Regions from separate parts of the Saccharopolyspora antibiotica genome, predicted to be linked through region 3. Evidence: riboswitches for the same ligand, from Rfam matches in the RefSeq annotation. Region 3 holds a riboswitch; each other region holds the start of a gene.
What was found. Region 3 has a riboswitch for cobalamin ahead of ACL03H_RS03610 (ABC transporter substrate-binding protein). Riboswitches for the same ligand answer to the same signal wherever they lie in the genome.
Positions count from the first base shown of each region.

Region 1: it holds a riboswitch for cobalamin, as region 3 does, so the genes downstream of both, ACL03H_RS00370 (ribonucleoside-diphosphate reductase subunit alpha) here and ACL03H_RS03610 (ABC transporter substrate-binding protein) in region 3, are expected to answer to the same signal.
Region 2: it holds a riboswitch for cobalamin, as region 3 does, so the genes downstream of both, cobN (cobaltochelatase subunit CobN) here and ACL03H_RS03610 (ABC transporter substrate-binding protein) in region 3, are expected to answer to the same signal.

Region 1 is NZ_JBJZOI010000001.1:79,965-84,681, forward strand. It holds gene ACL03H_RS00370 (ribonucleoside-diphosphate reductase subunit alpha) at 1-1,690, opposite strand, end outside; cobalamin riboswitch at 1,812-2,041, opposite strand; gene ACL03H_RS00375 (bifunctional metallophosphatase/5'-nucleotidase) at 2,188-3,900, shown strand; gene ACL03H_RS00380 (helix-turn-helix domain-containing protein) at 3,948-4,717, opposite strand, start outside.
Region 2 is NZ_JBJZOI010000018.1:18,174-22,890, forward strand. It holds gene cobN (cobaltochelatase subunit CobN) at 1-2,194, opposite strand, end outside; cobalamin riboswitch at 2,317-2,445, opposite strand; gene cobG (precorrin-3B synthase) at 2,699-3,904, shown strand; gene ACL03H_RS16120 (precorrin-8X methylmutase) at 3,901-4,539, shown strand; gene ACL03H_RS16125 (precorrin-2 C(20)-methyltransferase) at 4,536-4,717, shown strand, end outside.
Region 3 is NZ_JBJZOI010000004.1:27,909-32,625, reverse strand. It holds gene ACL03H_RS03615 (ABC transporter permease) at 1-897, opposite strand, end outside; gene ACL03H_RS03610 (ABC transporter substrate-binding protein) at 894-2,417, opposite strand; cobalamin riboswitch at 2,518-2,709, opposite strand; gene ACL03H_RS03605 (SMI1/KNR4 family protein) at 2,770-3,270, opposite strand; gene ACL03H_RS03600 (hypothetical protein) at 3,522-4,250, shown strand; gene hrpB (ATP-dependent helicase HrpB) at 4,347-4,717, opposite strand, start outside.

The DNA of each region.
Region 1 (4,717 bases), on a different contig from region 3:
CCGCGTGCTGCTGCGGGGAGCGCAGGTTGCACGGGTCCTTGAAGGTGATCCACGGGTGCCCGGTCTCGAACAGCATGGTGAGCATCCGGCGCCACAGGTCCACCGCGCGGACCTGGCGGAACACCTTGAGCTCCCCGCGCTCGGCGGCCGCCTCGTGCTCGCGGTAGCGCTCGGCGAACGCCGTCCCGTAGAGGTCGTGCAGGTCCGGGACCTCGTCCGGGGAGAACAGCGTCCACGTCTCGTCGGCCTCGACGCGGCGCAGGAACTCGTCCGGCACCCAGTTCGCGGTGTTCATGTCGTGGGTGCGCCGCCGGTCGTCGCCGGTGTTCTTGCGCAGGTCGAGGAACTCCTCGATGTCCACGTGCCAGGTCTCCAGGTACGCGCACACCGCGCCCTTGCGCTTGCCGCCCTGGTTCACCGCGACCGCCGTGTCGTTCGCGATCTTGAGGAACGGCACCACGCCCTGCGAGGACCCGTTGGTCCCCTTGATGTGCGCGCCGGTGCCGCGGACCGGCGTCCAGTCGTTGCCGAGCCCGCCCGCGTACTTCGACAGCAGCGCGTTGTTGCTGATGCCGTGGAAGATCCCGTGCAGGTCGTCCTCGACGGTGGTGAGGAAGCAGGACGACAGCTGCGGCCGGGTGGTGCCCGCGTTGAACAGCGTCGGGGTCGAGCACATGAAGTCGAAGGAGGAGATCAGGTCGTAGAACTCGATCGCCCGCGCCTCGCGGTCGTCCTCGCGCAGGGCCACGCCCATCGCGACCCGCATGAAGAACGCCTGCGGCAGCTCGAACCGGATGCCGTCCTCGTGCAGCAGGTACCGGTCGTAGAGGGTTTGCAGCCCGAGGAAGCCGAAGGCGGTGTCGCGGTCGGCGTCCAGCTCCGCGCCCAGCCGCTCGAGGTCGAAGCCGCCCAGCTCCGGGTCCAGCTGCTCCAGCTCGATGCCGCGGCGCACGTAGTCGGCGAAGTAACCGGCGTAGCGGTCCCGCATCTGCACCTGGTCCGCCTCGGCCGGCTCGCCCGCGACGAAGCTCAGCGCCTCCCGGCGCAGCTTGTCCAGCAGCAGCCGCGAGGTCACCAGCGAGTAGTTCGGCTCGTGCTCGACGAAGGTGCGCGCGGCCATCGTCAGCGATTCGGCCAGCTCGGCGGCGCTGATGCCGTCGTAGACGTTGCGCCGCACCTCCCGCAGCACCGCGTCGGCGCGCACGTCCTCCAGGCCGGAGCAGGCCTGCTCGACGACGGTGGACACGCGCTCCCAGTCCAGCGGGACGCGGGCACCGTCCGGCCCGGTCATCTCCAGGCGGGGCGGGTCGTCGGCGGGGCGCTCGTCCCCGGCTTCGCGGGCCTGCGCGTGCTCCTCCCGGTAGAGCACGTAGGCGCGGGCGACGCCGTGGTGCCCGCCGCGCATCAGCGCGAGCTCCACCATGTCCTGGATCTGCTCGATGTGCACGAGGCCCTCGGCGCCCGCGTGCCGCAGCACTCCCTCCGCGGCCTGCGCCGTCAGCTCCGCGACGACCTGGTGCAGCCTCGACGACGAGGCGGCCGACTCCCCCTCGGCAGCCAGGAACGCCTTGGTCAGCGCCACGGAGATCTTCGTTTCGTCCCAACCGGAAACGGTGCCGTCGCGCCGCAGCACCCGCACTCCTGCCGGTACCGCGGTGGCTGTGGACGCCCGGGTCGTGGACTCGGTCACTGGCTCTCTCCTCGCAAGCTCGGACAGCTGCCCGGAACTCCTCGGAACGCGCCAGGACCGCGGTGCGCGCGGCACCGCTCGTCCCACGACCCTCCCGCGAGGTCCCGGACGGCGCGCACCCCTCGTGCGCGCACCGATGGCAGGTCTTCGGACTCACGGGCGACCGGTGCGCTCGGCACCGGGCCTACTGGCCGTCGCTTCCCGGACGCCGGACGTCCAGTGCTGCACCACCCTCGGCGGGGTGGTGACGGCGGTCGTTCCCGTTCACCGCTGCGGGGCAGTCCCGGACTCGCACCGGGTTCCCTGTTGTCACGCCGGGCGGACCGGCGAACCATCAGCGGGCGCCACACTACATCTTGGGTTCGAGGTTGATCGGAACCCCATCATCGTCGGCGCGGCGGACGCCGCGCGGAGGTGTGATCGGGAAGCGCTGGTGGCTGGCGGCCCGGTTCGGCAGACTGCGACGCGAGATCGCCACCCGGAAGGAATCCCGAGCCATGCGCGCCTCCCGCGTGCGACGCGGCCTCACCGCCGTCGCCACCGCACTGGCCACCGCCGCCACCGCCACTGCGGCGACCGCCGGCGCCGCACCCCAGGCCCCGCCCGAACCCGCCACCGCCGACGTGCGACTGATCACGTTCAACGACCTGCACGGCAACCTGGAACCGCCGACCGGTTCCTCCGGCGAGATCGAGCTCGACGACGGCGGCACCGTCGAGGCGGGCGGCGCGGCCTACCTCGCCGCGCACCTGGAGCGGCTGCGCGCGGAGGTGCCCAACTCGCTGGTGTTCTCCGCGGGGGACAGCGTCGGCGCGTCGCCGGTGAACTCCGCGCTGTTCCACGACGAGCCCACGATCGACTTCCTCAACTCCCAGGACGTCCGCGCGCACGTCGCCGGCAACCACGAGTTCGACGAGGGCTACCAGGAGCTGTGGCGGATGGCGACCGGTGGCTGCCACCCGCAGGACGGCTGCGAGTTCCGCGATTCCTTCGCGGGCGCGGACTTCCCGTACCTCGGCTCCAACGTGACCTTCGAAGGCGGCGCCCCCGCGCTGCTGCCGTTCACCGTGCAGCTCTCCGGCGGCGTCCCGATCGGCGTCATCGGCGCGACGCTGCACGACCTGCCCAGCTCCGTGAGCCCCGGAGCGGTGCGCGGCCTGGAGTTCGGCGACGAGGTCGAGGCCATCGACCGCACCGCCGACGCCCTCGACCGGATCGGCGTCAAGGCCCAGGTCGTGCTGCTGCACCAGGGCGACGAGGCCGAGAGCGGGGGCCCGAACTCCTGCGACGTCGCGCCCGGGGGCCCGGCGCACCGCATCGCCGCGGCGGTCACGCCGAAGGTCGACGCGCTGTTCACCGCGCACAGCCACCAGCAGTACACCTGCACCGTCCCCGACCCCGCCGGCGCGCCTCGGCCCGTCCTGCAGGGCGCGTCCTACGGGCGGCTGCTGTCCGTGCTGGACCTGCGCGTCGACCGCGCCAGCGGCGAGGTCGTGCGGCAGGGCAGCCGCGCCCGCAACGAGGTCGTCACCCGCGACATCGCTCCGGACCCGGAAGCGGCCGCGCTCGTCGAGGAGGCCCGCGAGAAGGCGGCGCCGATCGCGAACCGCGCCGTGGGCACCACCGCGGGCGACCTGCTGCGGGAGCCCGCGCCGTCCGGGGAGTCCTCGATGGGCAGCGTGATCGCCGACGCCCAGCTGGAGTCCACCGCGGACGCGGGCGCGCAGGTGGCGCTCACCAACCCGGGCGGCGTGCGCGCCGATCTGCCGCACGCCTCCTCCCCGGCCGGGGAGGGCGACGGCGTGGTCACCTACGGCGAGGCGTTCGCGGTGCAGCCCTTCGGCAACACCATGCAGACGATCACCCTCACCGGTGCCCAGCTCAAGGGCGTGCTCGAACAGCAGTGGACCCCGGAGGGCGCCACGATCCTGCAGGTCTCGGCCGGGCTGCACTACGCCTGGTCCGAGTCCGCGCCGATCGGCTCCAAGGTCTCGGGGCTGACGCTGCACGGCGAGCCGGTGGTCCCGGACGCGCCGTACCGGGTGGCGGTGAACAACTTCCTCGCCGGGGGCGGGGACGGGTTCACCGGGTTCCTGGAGGGCACCGACGTCACCGGCGGGAAGCTGGACCTCGACGCGCTGCTCGACTACTTCGCGGCGCACCCCGGAGTCGTCCCGCCGTCCGCCGACCGCATCGAGGTCCAGGGCTGATCGACGCCGATCCGCCCGGCCCCGGCGGGACCGGGCGGATCGGGTGCTCAGCGGGCGAGGGCGCGGGGGGCCATGACCCCGTCGATGCCGGTGGCGAGTTCCGCGGCGCAGTCGCGCCAGGGGTGGCCGGTGCCGAGCAGGTCGGCGCAGCGCCCCCGCAACCCGGCGAGCCGCCCGCGCAGCCGGGCGCTGCGCACCCCGGCCGCCAGCAGCAGCGCCCGGCGGCCGTGCCGGAAGCCCGCGCCGTGGTCGCCCAGCGCGAGCTTCGCCTCGCCCAGGCTCGCCAGCTCGAACACCGCGGAGCGGACCTCGCCCGGCCCGCGCGCGGCCACCGCCCGCGCCAGGTGCGTCGCGGCCGCCTCGTGCTCGCCCAGCACCAGCTGCACCGTGCCGGTCATGCCGAGCAGGTCGGCCTCGCCGAACCAGCGGAACGGCTCGTAGTCGGCGCCGCGATCCGCCGTCGCGTGCAGGGCGCGGCCCTGCTCCAGCAGCCTGCGCACCGAATCCCGGCGCTCGCAGTGCGCGGCGGCCCACGCCGAGTTCAGCTGCAGCACCGCGCCGACCAGCGCCGAGCCCTCCGCCCGGATCGTGCCCAGCTGGAACAGCTTCAGCGCCGAGTTCGGGTGGCCGAAGTGCAGCTCCGCGCGACCGGCCGCGTACAGCGTCCGCGCGATCGCCAGCGGATCCGAGCCGTCCCGGCCGTAGTCCAGCGCTCGGCCGAAGTGCTCCTGCCCGGTGGACAGCAGCCCGTTCTCCACGGCCGTCCAGCCCGCCGTCGCGTGCAACCGGCACAGGGCGGCCAGGAGCTCCCCGCGCA
Region 2 (4,717 bases), on a different contig from region 3:
CCTCCATCCCGGCGACGAGGTCGTGCGCGGTCCGCTCCACGTCGTCCACGGCGCCGCGGGCGGTGCTGCCGTCCTCGGCCATGCCCAGCGCCTCCCGCAGCCCGGGCAGGGCGCCGCTGCGCCCGCCCCAGACCTGCCGGGCGCGCAGCATGGCCAGCACCAGGTTCACCCGCGCCTCACCGGCCGGGGCGTCGCCGAGCACGTGCAGCCCGTCGCGGATCTGCGCGTCCTTGATCTCGCAGAGCCAGCCGTCGACGTGCAGCAGCATGTCGTCGAACTCGGCCTCGTGCGGGCGCTCGTCCAGCCCGAGGTCGTGGTCCAGCTTCGCGGCCTGCATCAGCGTCCAGATCTGGCTGCGGATCGCGGGCAGCTTCGCCGGGTCCATCGCGGAGATCTGCGCGTGCTCGTCGAGCAGCTGCTCCAGCCGCGCGATGTCGCCGTAGCTCTCCGCCCGCGCCATCGGCGGCACCAGGTGGTCCACGAGCGTGGCGTGCACCCGGCGCTTCGCCTGGGTGCCCTCACCGGGGTCGTTGACCAGGAACGGGTACACCAGCGGCAGGTCGGCCAGCGCCGCGTCCGGCGCGCAGGAGGCCGACAGGCCCGCGGTCTTGCCGGGCAGCCACTCCAGGTTGCCGTGCTTGCCCAGGTGCACCATCGCGTGCGCGCCGAACTCGTCGGTCATCCAGCGGTAGGCCGCGAGGTAGTGGTGGCTCGGCGGCAGGTCCGGGTCGTGGTAGATCGCGATCGGGTTCTCGCCGAAGCCGCGCGGCGGCTGCACCACGACCACCACGTTGCCCGCGCGCAGCGCCGCGAGCACGATCTCGCCGTCCGGGTCGTGCGAGCGGTCCACGAACTGCTCGCCCGGCGGCGGCCCCCAGTGCCGCTCGACGCTGTCCCGCAGGTCCTGCGGCAGGGTGGCGAACCAGTCGGCGTAGCGCTTCGCTGGGATGCGCACCGGGTTGCCGGACAGCTGCTCCTCGGTCAGCCAGTCCGGGTCCTGGCCCCCGGCGGCGATCAGCGCGTGCACCAGCGCGTCGCCGTCCTGCGCGGCGACGCCGGGCAGCGCGTCCGGGCCGTCCTCGGGGCCGATGTCGTACCCGGCTTCGCGGAGGCGCTGGAGCAGGCCCACCGCGCTGGCCGGGGTGTCGAGCCCGACCGCGTTGCCGATGCGGGAGTGCTTCGTCGGGTAGGCCGAGAGCATCAGCACCAGCCGCTTGTCGGCGGCCGGGACGTGCCGCAGCCGCGCGTGCTTCACGGCGATGCCCGCGACGCGCGCGGTGCGCTCCGGATCGGCCACGTACACCGGGAGGCCCTCGGAGTCGTTCTCCTTGAACGAGAACGGCACCGTGATCAGCCTGCCGTCGAACTCCGGCACCGCCACCTGGGTGGCCATGTCCAGCGGGGACAGGCCCTCGTCGTTGTCCGCCCAGGCCGCGCGGCTGGAGGTGAGCGTGAGCCCCTGCAGGATCGGCACGTCCAGCGCAGCCAGCGCCCCCACGTCCCACGCCTCGTCGTCACCCCCGGCCGAGGCGGTCGCGGGCTTCGTGCCGCCCGCCGCCAGCACCGTCACGATCAGCGCGTCCGCCTCGCGCAGCGTCTCCAGCAGGCCGGGCTCGGGGGCGCGCAGCGACGCGCAGAACACCGGCAGGGCCTGGCCCCCGGCGTCCTCGATCGCCTCCGAGAGCGCGTGCGCGAACGCGGTGTTGCCCGCCATGTGGTGCGCGCGGTAGTAGAGCACCGCCACCTTCGGGCCCTCGGTGCGGCGCGGGGTGCGCTCCAGCGGGCCCCACTTCGGCGTCTCCACCGGTGGCTCGAAGCCGTGGCCGGTGAGCAGCACGGTGTCGGAGAGGAAGTGGAACAGCTGCGCGAGGTTGTCCGGCCCGCCCTGAGCCAGGTAGGCGTGGGCCTGCGCGCACACGCCGCCGGGGACCGTGGAGCACTCCATGAGTTCCGCGTCCGGGGCCTGCTCGCCGCCGAGGACCACGACCGGGCGCGGGCCCGCGAGCAGCGCGTCCAGGCCCTCCTCCCAGGCGCGGCGGCCGCCGAGCAGCCGCACCACCACGAGGTCCGCGTCCTCCAGCAGCGGCGGCAGGTCGTCCGCGCCGAGCCGCGCCGGGTTGCCGAGCCGGAAGTCCGCACCGCTGGCGCGTGCGCTGAGCAGATCGGTGTCCGATGTGGACAGCAGCAGGATCATGCGGCACGCTCCCGGCTGGGCAGGGACGCGGGCGTGCGGGCAGGACGCATGGTCAACCTTCCTCGGGGTCCTCGCCCCGGAGTCGTCGGCTGCCCGGTGTCGACCGGGCGGTGGCGGCGCGGAGTGTCCTGGCTCCCGGATCGTCGCTCGCCCCGGCCTTCCCACCCGCAGCTCGTGCGGGCAGTGACCTCGTGCGGAGTCCGCTCCCCGGTGACAGTGGCGGGACCGCGCCGGACTCGCACCGGCTTCCTCCACTCGTCGCCGCGGACCACTCTCCGCAACGGCGCGATCGTTCGTCAAGTGCGCTGGTGCGCCGCGGCAGGAGAGATCGCGCACTGGCCGATCGCGGGGCGGTGAGGTGCGTCGCGTTGTGCCGACGTGGCCCGGGCGGGCCGTAGTATCGACGACCGCCGGTGCGCGGCGAGATCCGCGCGCCATCCCGGAATCGCGCCGTGCGCTGCGGATTCCGGTTCCGATCGGACCACGACCAGAGCGGGGAGAGCCGTGCCGCGACGAGCCGAGCCCGACCGGTGCCCCGGGGCGCTGCGGGTGCACGAGGCCGCCGACGGCGGCCTGGCCCGGGTCCGCGTGCCCGGCGGCAGGCTCAGCGCGCGCCAGGTGCGGGCGGTGGCCGCGGCCGCCGAGCTGGGCGACGGCGGCTGGGAGCTCACCTCGCGGGCGAACCTCCAGGTGCGGGGCTTGGCGGCGAGCGCGGTGCCGGAGTTCGCGGCCCGGCTCGCCGAGTCGGGCCTGCTGCCCTCGCCGACGCACGAGCGGGTCCGCAACGTGATCGCCTCCCCGCACACCGGTTGCGACGAGCTCGCGGCGCTGGACGCGGGCGCGGTGGCCGTCGAGCTCGACGAGCTGTTGTGCGCCGAACCCGCGCTGGCGGAACTGCCGGGGCGCTTCCTGTTCACCGTCGACGACGGGCGGGGCGATGTCGCCGGGCTGGGCGCCGACGTCGGGCTGGTCCCGGCGGGGGGCGCGGTGGCCGTGCTGCTGTCCGGGGCGGACGAGGGGATCCGGGTCGCGGCCGCCGACGCGGCGCGGGCCGCCGTGCTGGCCGCCGGGGAGTTCCTCGTGGAGCGGGCGCGGCAGGGCGCGGCGAGCTGGCGGCTCGCCGAGCTCTCCGAGGGCACCGGCCGGGTCGCCGGGCGCCTGCGCGCCGCGCTCGGCTCCGCCGCGCTGGGGAGCACCGCGCCGGTGTCCGCCGTCGAGCCGATGCCGACGCACGCCGGGCTGGGCGCCCGGCACCGCCGCGACGGGCTGGTCTGCCTCGCGCTGGGCGCACCGCTGGGGCGGTGCGGCGCCGCGCAGGTGCGGGTGCTGGCCGAGCTGGGCCGGCCGCTGCGGCTCACCCCGTGGCGCGCCCTGCTGCTGCCGGACGTCCCCGAGACGGCCGCTCCGCGCCTGCTGTCCGAATTGGACGGAGCCGGATTCCTGGTGGACGCGGCGGATCCGCTCGCCGGGGTGACGTCCTGCGCCGGCAGCCCGGGTTGCGCGAAGTCCCTCGCGGACGTGCGCGCCGACGCCGCGCGCGTCGCGCGCCCGGGACCTCGGCCGGTGCACTGGGCCGGGTGCGAGCGCCGCTGCGGGCGCCCGGCGGGAGACGCGGTCCTGGTGCTGGCCACCGGGAGCGGTTACGAGGTCGGCGGAGCCCCCGCCGGCGAGGTGTCAGCCGCGCTGGACGCGGCACGGAGGGCAGTGTGAGCACCGAGAACGGCTACGACTACGTCCGGGACGGGGCGGAGATCTACCGCCGCTCCTTCGCCACCATCCGCGCGGAGGCCGAGCTCGACGGCGTGCCGCCGGACGTGGCGGGAGTGGCGGTCCGCATGATCCACGCCTGCGGGATGGTGGACCTGGTGCGCGACCTCGCCTGGTCGACGGGAGCGGTCGCCGCCGCCCGCGCCGCGCTGCGCTCCGGGGCGCCGGTGCTCTGCGATGCCGCGATGGTCGCCGCCGGGATCACCCGGCGCAGGCTGCCCGCGGACAACGAGATCGTCTGCACCCTCGGCGACCCCGGGGTTCCGGAGCTGGCCGAGCGGCTGGGCACCACCCGCAGCGCGGCGGCGATGGAGCTGTGGCGGGACCGGCTGGAGGGCTCGGTGGTGGCCGTCGGCAACGCCCCGACCTCGCTGTTCCGGCTGCTGGAGATGGTCGACGCGGGCGCGGGCAGGCCCGCCGCCGTGCTCGGCCTGCCCGTCGGGTTCATCGGCGCCGCCGAGTCCAAGCAGGCCCTGGCCGACCACCCCGCGCTGGAGCACCTGGTGGTGCTGGGCCGCCGGGGCGGCAGCGCGATGGCCGTGGCGGCCGTCAACGCGATCGCGAGCGAACAGGAGTGAGCAGCACCGTGGAGCAGGCAGGCAGGTTGTTCGGCGTCGGGCTCGGCCCGGGGGACCCGGAGCTGGTCACCGTGAAGGCCGCGCGGCTGATCGGCGAGGCCGAGGTGATCGCCTATCACAGCGCCCGGCACGGCCGCAGCATCGCCCGCTCCGTCGCCGAGCCCTACCTGCGGGAGGG
Region 3 (4,717 bases):
CTGCACCACCGGCAGGTCCCGCGCCCGCACTGCCGCCACGAAGCCAGCGCCCAGTCCGGGCAGCGCGAACACCGCCTCGATCACGACCACGCCGCCGAGCAGGCCGTCCACGGTGCGCGCGAGCTGTTGCAGCACCGGTCCCAGGACGTTCGGCAGCACGTGGCGCAGCACCACGGCCCGCTCGCCGAGCCCCGCGCGACGCGCGTGCGCGGCGTACCCGGCGTCGCGCCCGGCGACCACGCCGGTGCGGACCTGTCGCGCCAGCCCGCCGAGCTGCCTGGCCACCAGCACCGCGACCGGCAGCACCAGCACCGCCGGATCGGCCAGCAGGGACCAGCCCGACTCCCCGGCGGCCGTCGCGGGCAGCAAGCCCATCTCCACGGAGACGACTCCGACCAGCAGCAGCGCGAGCGCGAACTCCGGGACCGAGTTCAGCACCACGGCGGCCGCGTTCACGGCCCGGTCGAACCGCGACCCGGCGCGCAGCCCGCTGCGCACGCCGAGCCACCCGGCCAGCGGCAGCACCACCAGCAGCGTCAGCGCCGTGAGCAGGACCGTGGTCGCGGCGTGGGACGTCACCTCGTCGAGCACCGGTCTGCCGGTGCGCAGCGAGCTGCCGAGATCACCGCGCAGCAGACCTGCCGCCCAGTCCAGGAACCGCTCCCCGAGCGGCCGCTCCAGCCCGAGCCGCTCCCGCAGCGCGGCGAGGCGCGCGGCGTCGGCGTGCTCGCCGAGGATCACCACGGCCGCGTCCCCGGGCAGCAGCGCGGTCAGCGCGAACACGCCCACGGCGACCACGGCCACCTGCGCCAGCGCCACCGCCGAGCGGGACAGCAGCGCGCCGAGCACCCGCCCGCCGGAAACCGCGCCGCGCGGCCGCGCGGCGAGCGCGATCAACCCACGCTCACCCGGTCGAACCGGGCCCAGTCCAGGGAGTTCGGCGGCGCCCCGCGCACCCCGGAGATCCGCTCGGAGGTGGCGACGTTCCAGCCGCTGAACCCCCACACCACCATGCCGCTGCGCTCCCGCGCGAGCAGCTGGGCCCGCGCCAGCAGTTCGGCGCGACGTCGTTCGTCCGCTGTGGACAGAGCCTGCGAGTGCAGCGCGTCGAACTCCTCGGAGCGGTACCCGGTGTAGTTGTTGCTGCCCGCACCGGACGTCAGGCGCTGCCCCAGGAAGATCGGCACCGGCAGGGCCGCGGTGCGGCTCAGCGCGGCCACGCCGTGCTCCTTGATGTCGGAGAAGTAGGTCTCCGCCGCACCGACGCGCGGCGCCACCCGCATCCCGATCTCCCCGAGCTGCTGGGAGATCAGGCTGGCCGCACCGTCGAAGTACGGGTCCACCGAACTGGTCCGCAACTCCCAGCCGAGCCCGGTCGCCCCGGCCTCGGCCAGCAGCGAACGCGCCAGCTCCGGGTCCCGCTCGGGCTCGGGCAGCCCGGCCGGGTAGTAGCGCAGCCCGGCGCCGAACAGGTCGTTGCCGATCCGGCCCTGGCCGCTCAGCGCGATCTCCAGCAGCGCCCGCCGGTCCAGCCCGGCCCGCACGGCCCGCACCAGGCGGGGATCGGAGAACGGCGGCCGGTCCACTTTGAGCAGGATCGCCTGCATGGTCCCGAAGGGCGCCGAGCGCACCCGGGCCCGCCCGCCCCGCTCCAGCAGCCGCACCGAGTTCGCGCTCACGTCGTGGGCGTAGTCGACCTGCCCGGACAGCAGCGCGTTGATCCGCGCGCTCTCCTCCTCCACCGGCACGAACTCCAGCTCGGCGGGCAGCGCCGGGCCGGACCAGTGCCGGTCGTAGCGGGCGAACACGGCGGACCCGCCGGGCTCGAACGAAACGAACCGGAACGGTCCCGAGCCCACCGGCCGGGTGAAGTCGGTGGTGTCCGCCGGGATGATCTCGGTCGCCGGAGCCCCCCAGGCCGCGGGGAACTCGAAGTTCGGCGCGCCCAGCACCAGTTCCAGCTCCATCGCCGACAACGCCCGGCTGGCACCGAAGTCCACGTCGGCGAAGTGCGCGGCGGCCTGGGCTGCGGTGGTCTCCTCGGCGATCCGCCGGTAGGTGTGCAGCACGTCCTCGGCGGTGACCCGGCGCCCGTCGTGGAAGGTGGCCGCGCGCAACCGGATCCGCCAGCGGGTGCCGGTGGGGTCGGGTCGCCAGGACTCGGCCAGGCGCGGGACCACGCTCATGTCGTCGGCGTACCCCACCAGGGTGTCGAACAGCGCCTTGGCCCGCGCTTGGTCCACGAACAGCGAGCCCGTGTGCGGGTCGAGGGATTCGGTGGCGCCACCGGTGGGGAAGGCCGCGCGCAGCCGCCCGGGACCGGATCCGGCGCCACCCGCGCAGGACACCAGCGGCGCCGCGGCGATCGCCCCGGCCACACCGGCCAGCAACCGCCTGCGGCCGATCGCGGTGCTCACGCCGGGTGGACGGGCCGTGGGAACTGCCCTCGAACGGGGGCGTGCGGGGATCTGGTCGGGCGCACTCTCGCAGTACCTCCTCCGGGGCTCCGCGACCCCGTGCGAATCGGTACGACGGTGCCAGTCTCCTGGCTCGCGGATCGACACCGCGTCCGGCCTTCCCACCGGTCTCCCGGCAGTGGCGCTGGTGGACGAGGCTCCCCGTTCACAGTGGCGGGACCGCGCCGGATTCACACCGGCTTCCTGCACACCGTCGCAGTGGAACGCGACCACCCTTCAGCGCGAGTCGATCGTTGTCAAGGACGAGGTGCGGAGTTCGGCCCCGGTCGGCCGCCCGAGCCCCGCCCGGCGGTCAGCGCTCCGCCAGCGCGGCGGCGACCAGCGCGGCGAAGTCGGCGTGACGGGCGGGTGAACCGCTCCCGGTGTCCCACTCGTACGCCGCCCACTCCCCGTTGCCCGCGACCTCGTTCGGGTTGAGCAGCCAGAACACGCCGTTCCCGTGGTCCGAGACGAGCAGCGAGCGGCGGAGCATCGCCAGGTCCGCGGCGAAGCAGGCCACCTCCGGCTCGTCCCACGCCTCGACGAGATCGCCCGCGACGTCCTCGAACCAGCCGATCCCCGGCGTGGCCAGCAGGCCGCAGAGCTCGGTCCCCGGATCGCTCCAGCCGTCGCTGACCAGCAGGAAGTTCCGGTAGCTCGGCGGCAGCGCGCGCCCCAGCCGCTCCTCCAGCCCGGCGACCGCCGCCGCACCGGCGGGACCGTGCCCGCGCCAGTCCTCGACCCCGGGCGTTCCCGCGCCGCGGCGGACCAGGAACTCGCGCCACTGCGCGGACGTGCTCGGGGCAGGTGTCATGCGGTGCTCCTGAGGTTCGCGGGCGGGCGTGGCGGCCTCCACAGGAGACCCCGTCCCGGTCGGCCCCGCAGGGGGGAGGGCGGATCTGGCCGGGGGGAGGTCCTTCGCCCGCGAGCACGCCGCTCACCAGGAGTGCTCGGACTGTCAGGGGTGTGGGGGACAGTGGCGGCGACCTGATGACAGCGCGGCGCACGCCGCGAAGCGGACTCCGCGCCCGCCGCAGCCCGGCACCGAACACGAGGATGACGACGATGAGCACTCCCGGCTTCCCGCCCGGAACCCTGGACGAGGACGGCTACCCGATCTGGTTGTCCGAACTGGACGTGCTGGACCCGAACCACACCGTGCACCTGGTGCGCGACCTGGAGCCGCGCGAGGCGCTGCGGATCCTCGGCGCCGATGCGGAGGCCGCGACGGTGCGCGCGCTGCCCGCCGAGCGGCCGGACGGCTGGACCTCGGTGCTGCGCGCGGCGCTCGGCTCCCCGGACTGCATGTCCGCGCTGCTGGCCGTCCGGATCGGCGGGTGGACGGCCGTGTTCGACGACGCGGGCAGCACCTTCGCGATCGGTGGCCTGGAATCGCTGCGGGGGCTGCTGGCGGGCGCCCGCACCGGCGATTTCAGCGCGCTGCGGGCGCAGGACCCGCCCGTCATGCGCAGCCCCGCCGTGGTGCTCTCCGAAGCGGGCGGGCCCGCGATCACGGTGCACCACAACATCAGCAGCTTGATCAGCCTGGACTACGCGGTCGACGGCGAATCCGCGTTCGCCACCAACTCCGACGACATCGACTTCCTGGAGGAGGAGCCGCCGGCCGAGGTCGCCGCCGCGATCCGGGCCGCGGGCGTCGTCCCGGACGACGAGCTGGAGGAGGATGAGACCGACCCGTGCGCGGTGGCCCGGATCGGCTTCGCCCTGGCCGGAGCGATCTGGACCACCCAGGACGTGCGGGACGCCGAACCGCTGGTGGTGGCGCTGCACTGACTTCCGATCCCGGTCCGGTGCTCGCGGCGGCGGGGCGCCACGGCGGGTGCCGCCGGTCCAGCCGATCCCGGCCCGGAACCGGGCGCGGTTCCGGGCTCAGCCCGGCCGGCGCGTTCGGCGGGTGGGGGTCGCCGTGGTCGGGTCGTCCGGCCACGGGTGCTTCGGATAGCGGCCCCGCAGGTCCGCGCGGACCTGCGGGTAGCCGGTCGCCCAGAAGGACGCCAGGTCCGCGGTGACCGCCGCGGGCCGACCGGCCGGGGACAGCAGGTGCAGCAGCAGCGGGACCGAGCCCGCGGCGAGCAGCGGGACCTGTCGCCAGCCGAACACCTCCTGCACCTTCACCGGCAGCACCGGCCGCTCCCCCGAGTAATCGATCCTGATGCGGGACCCGGACGGCACCTCGACGGTCTCCGGGGCGAGCTCGTCGAGGCGGGCCGCCCGGTCCCAGGGCACCAGCCGGCGCAGCC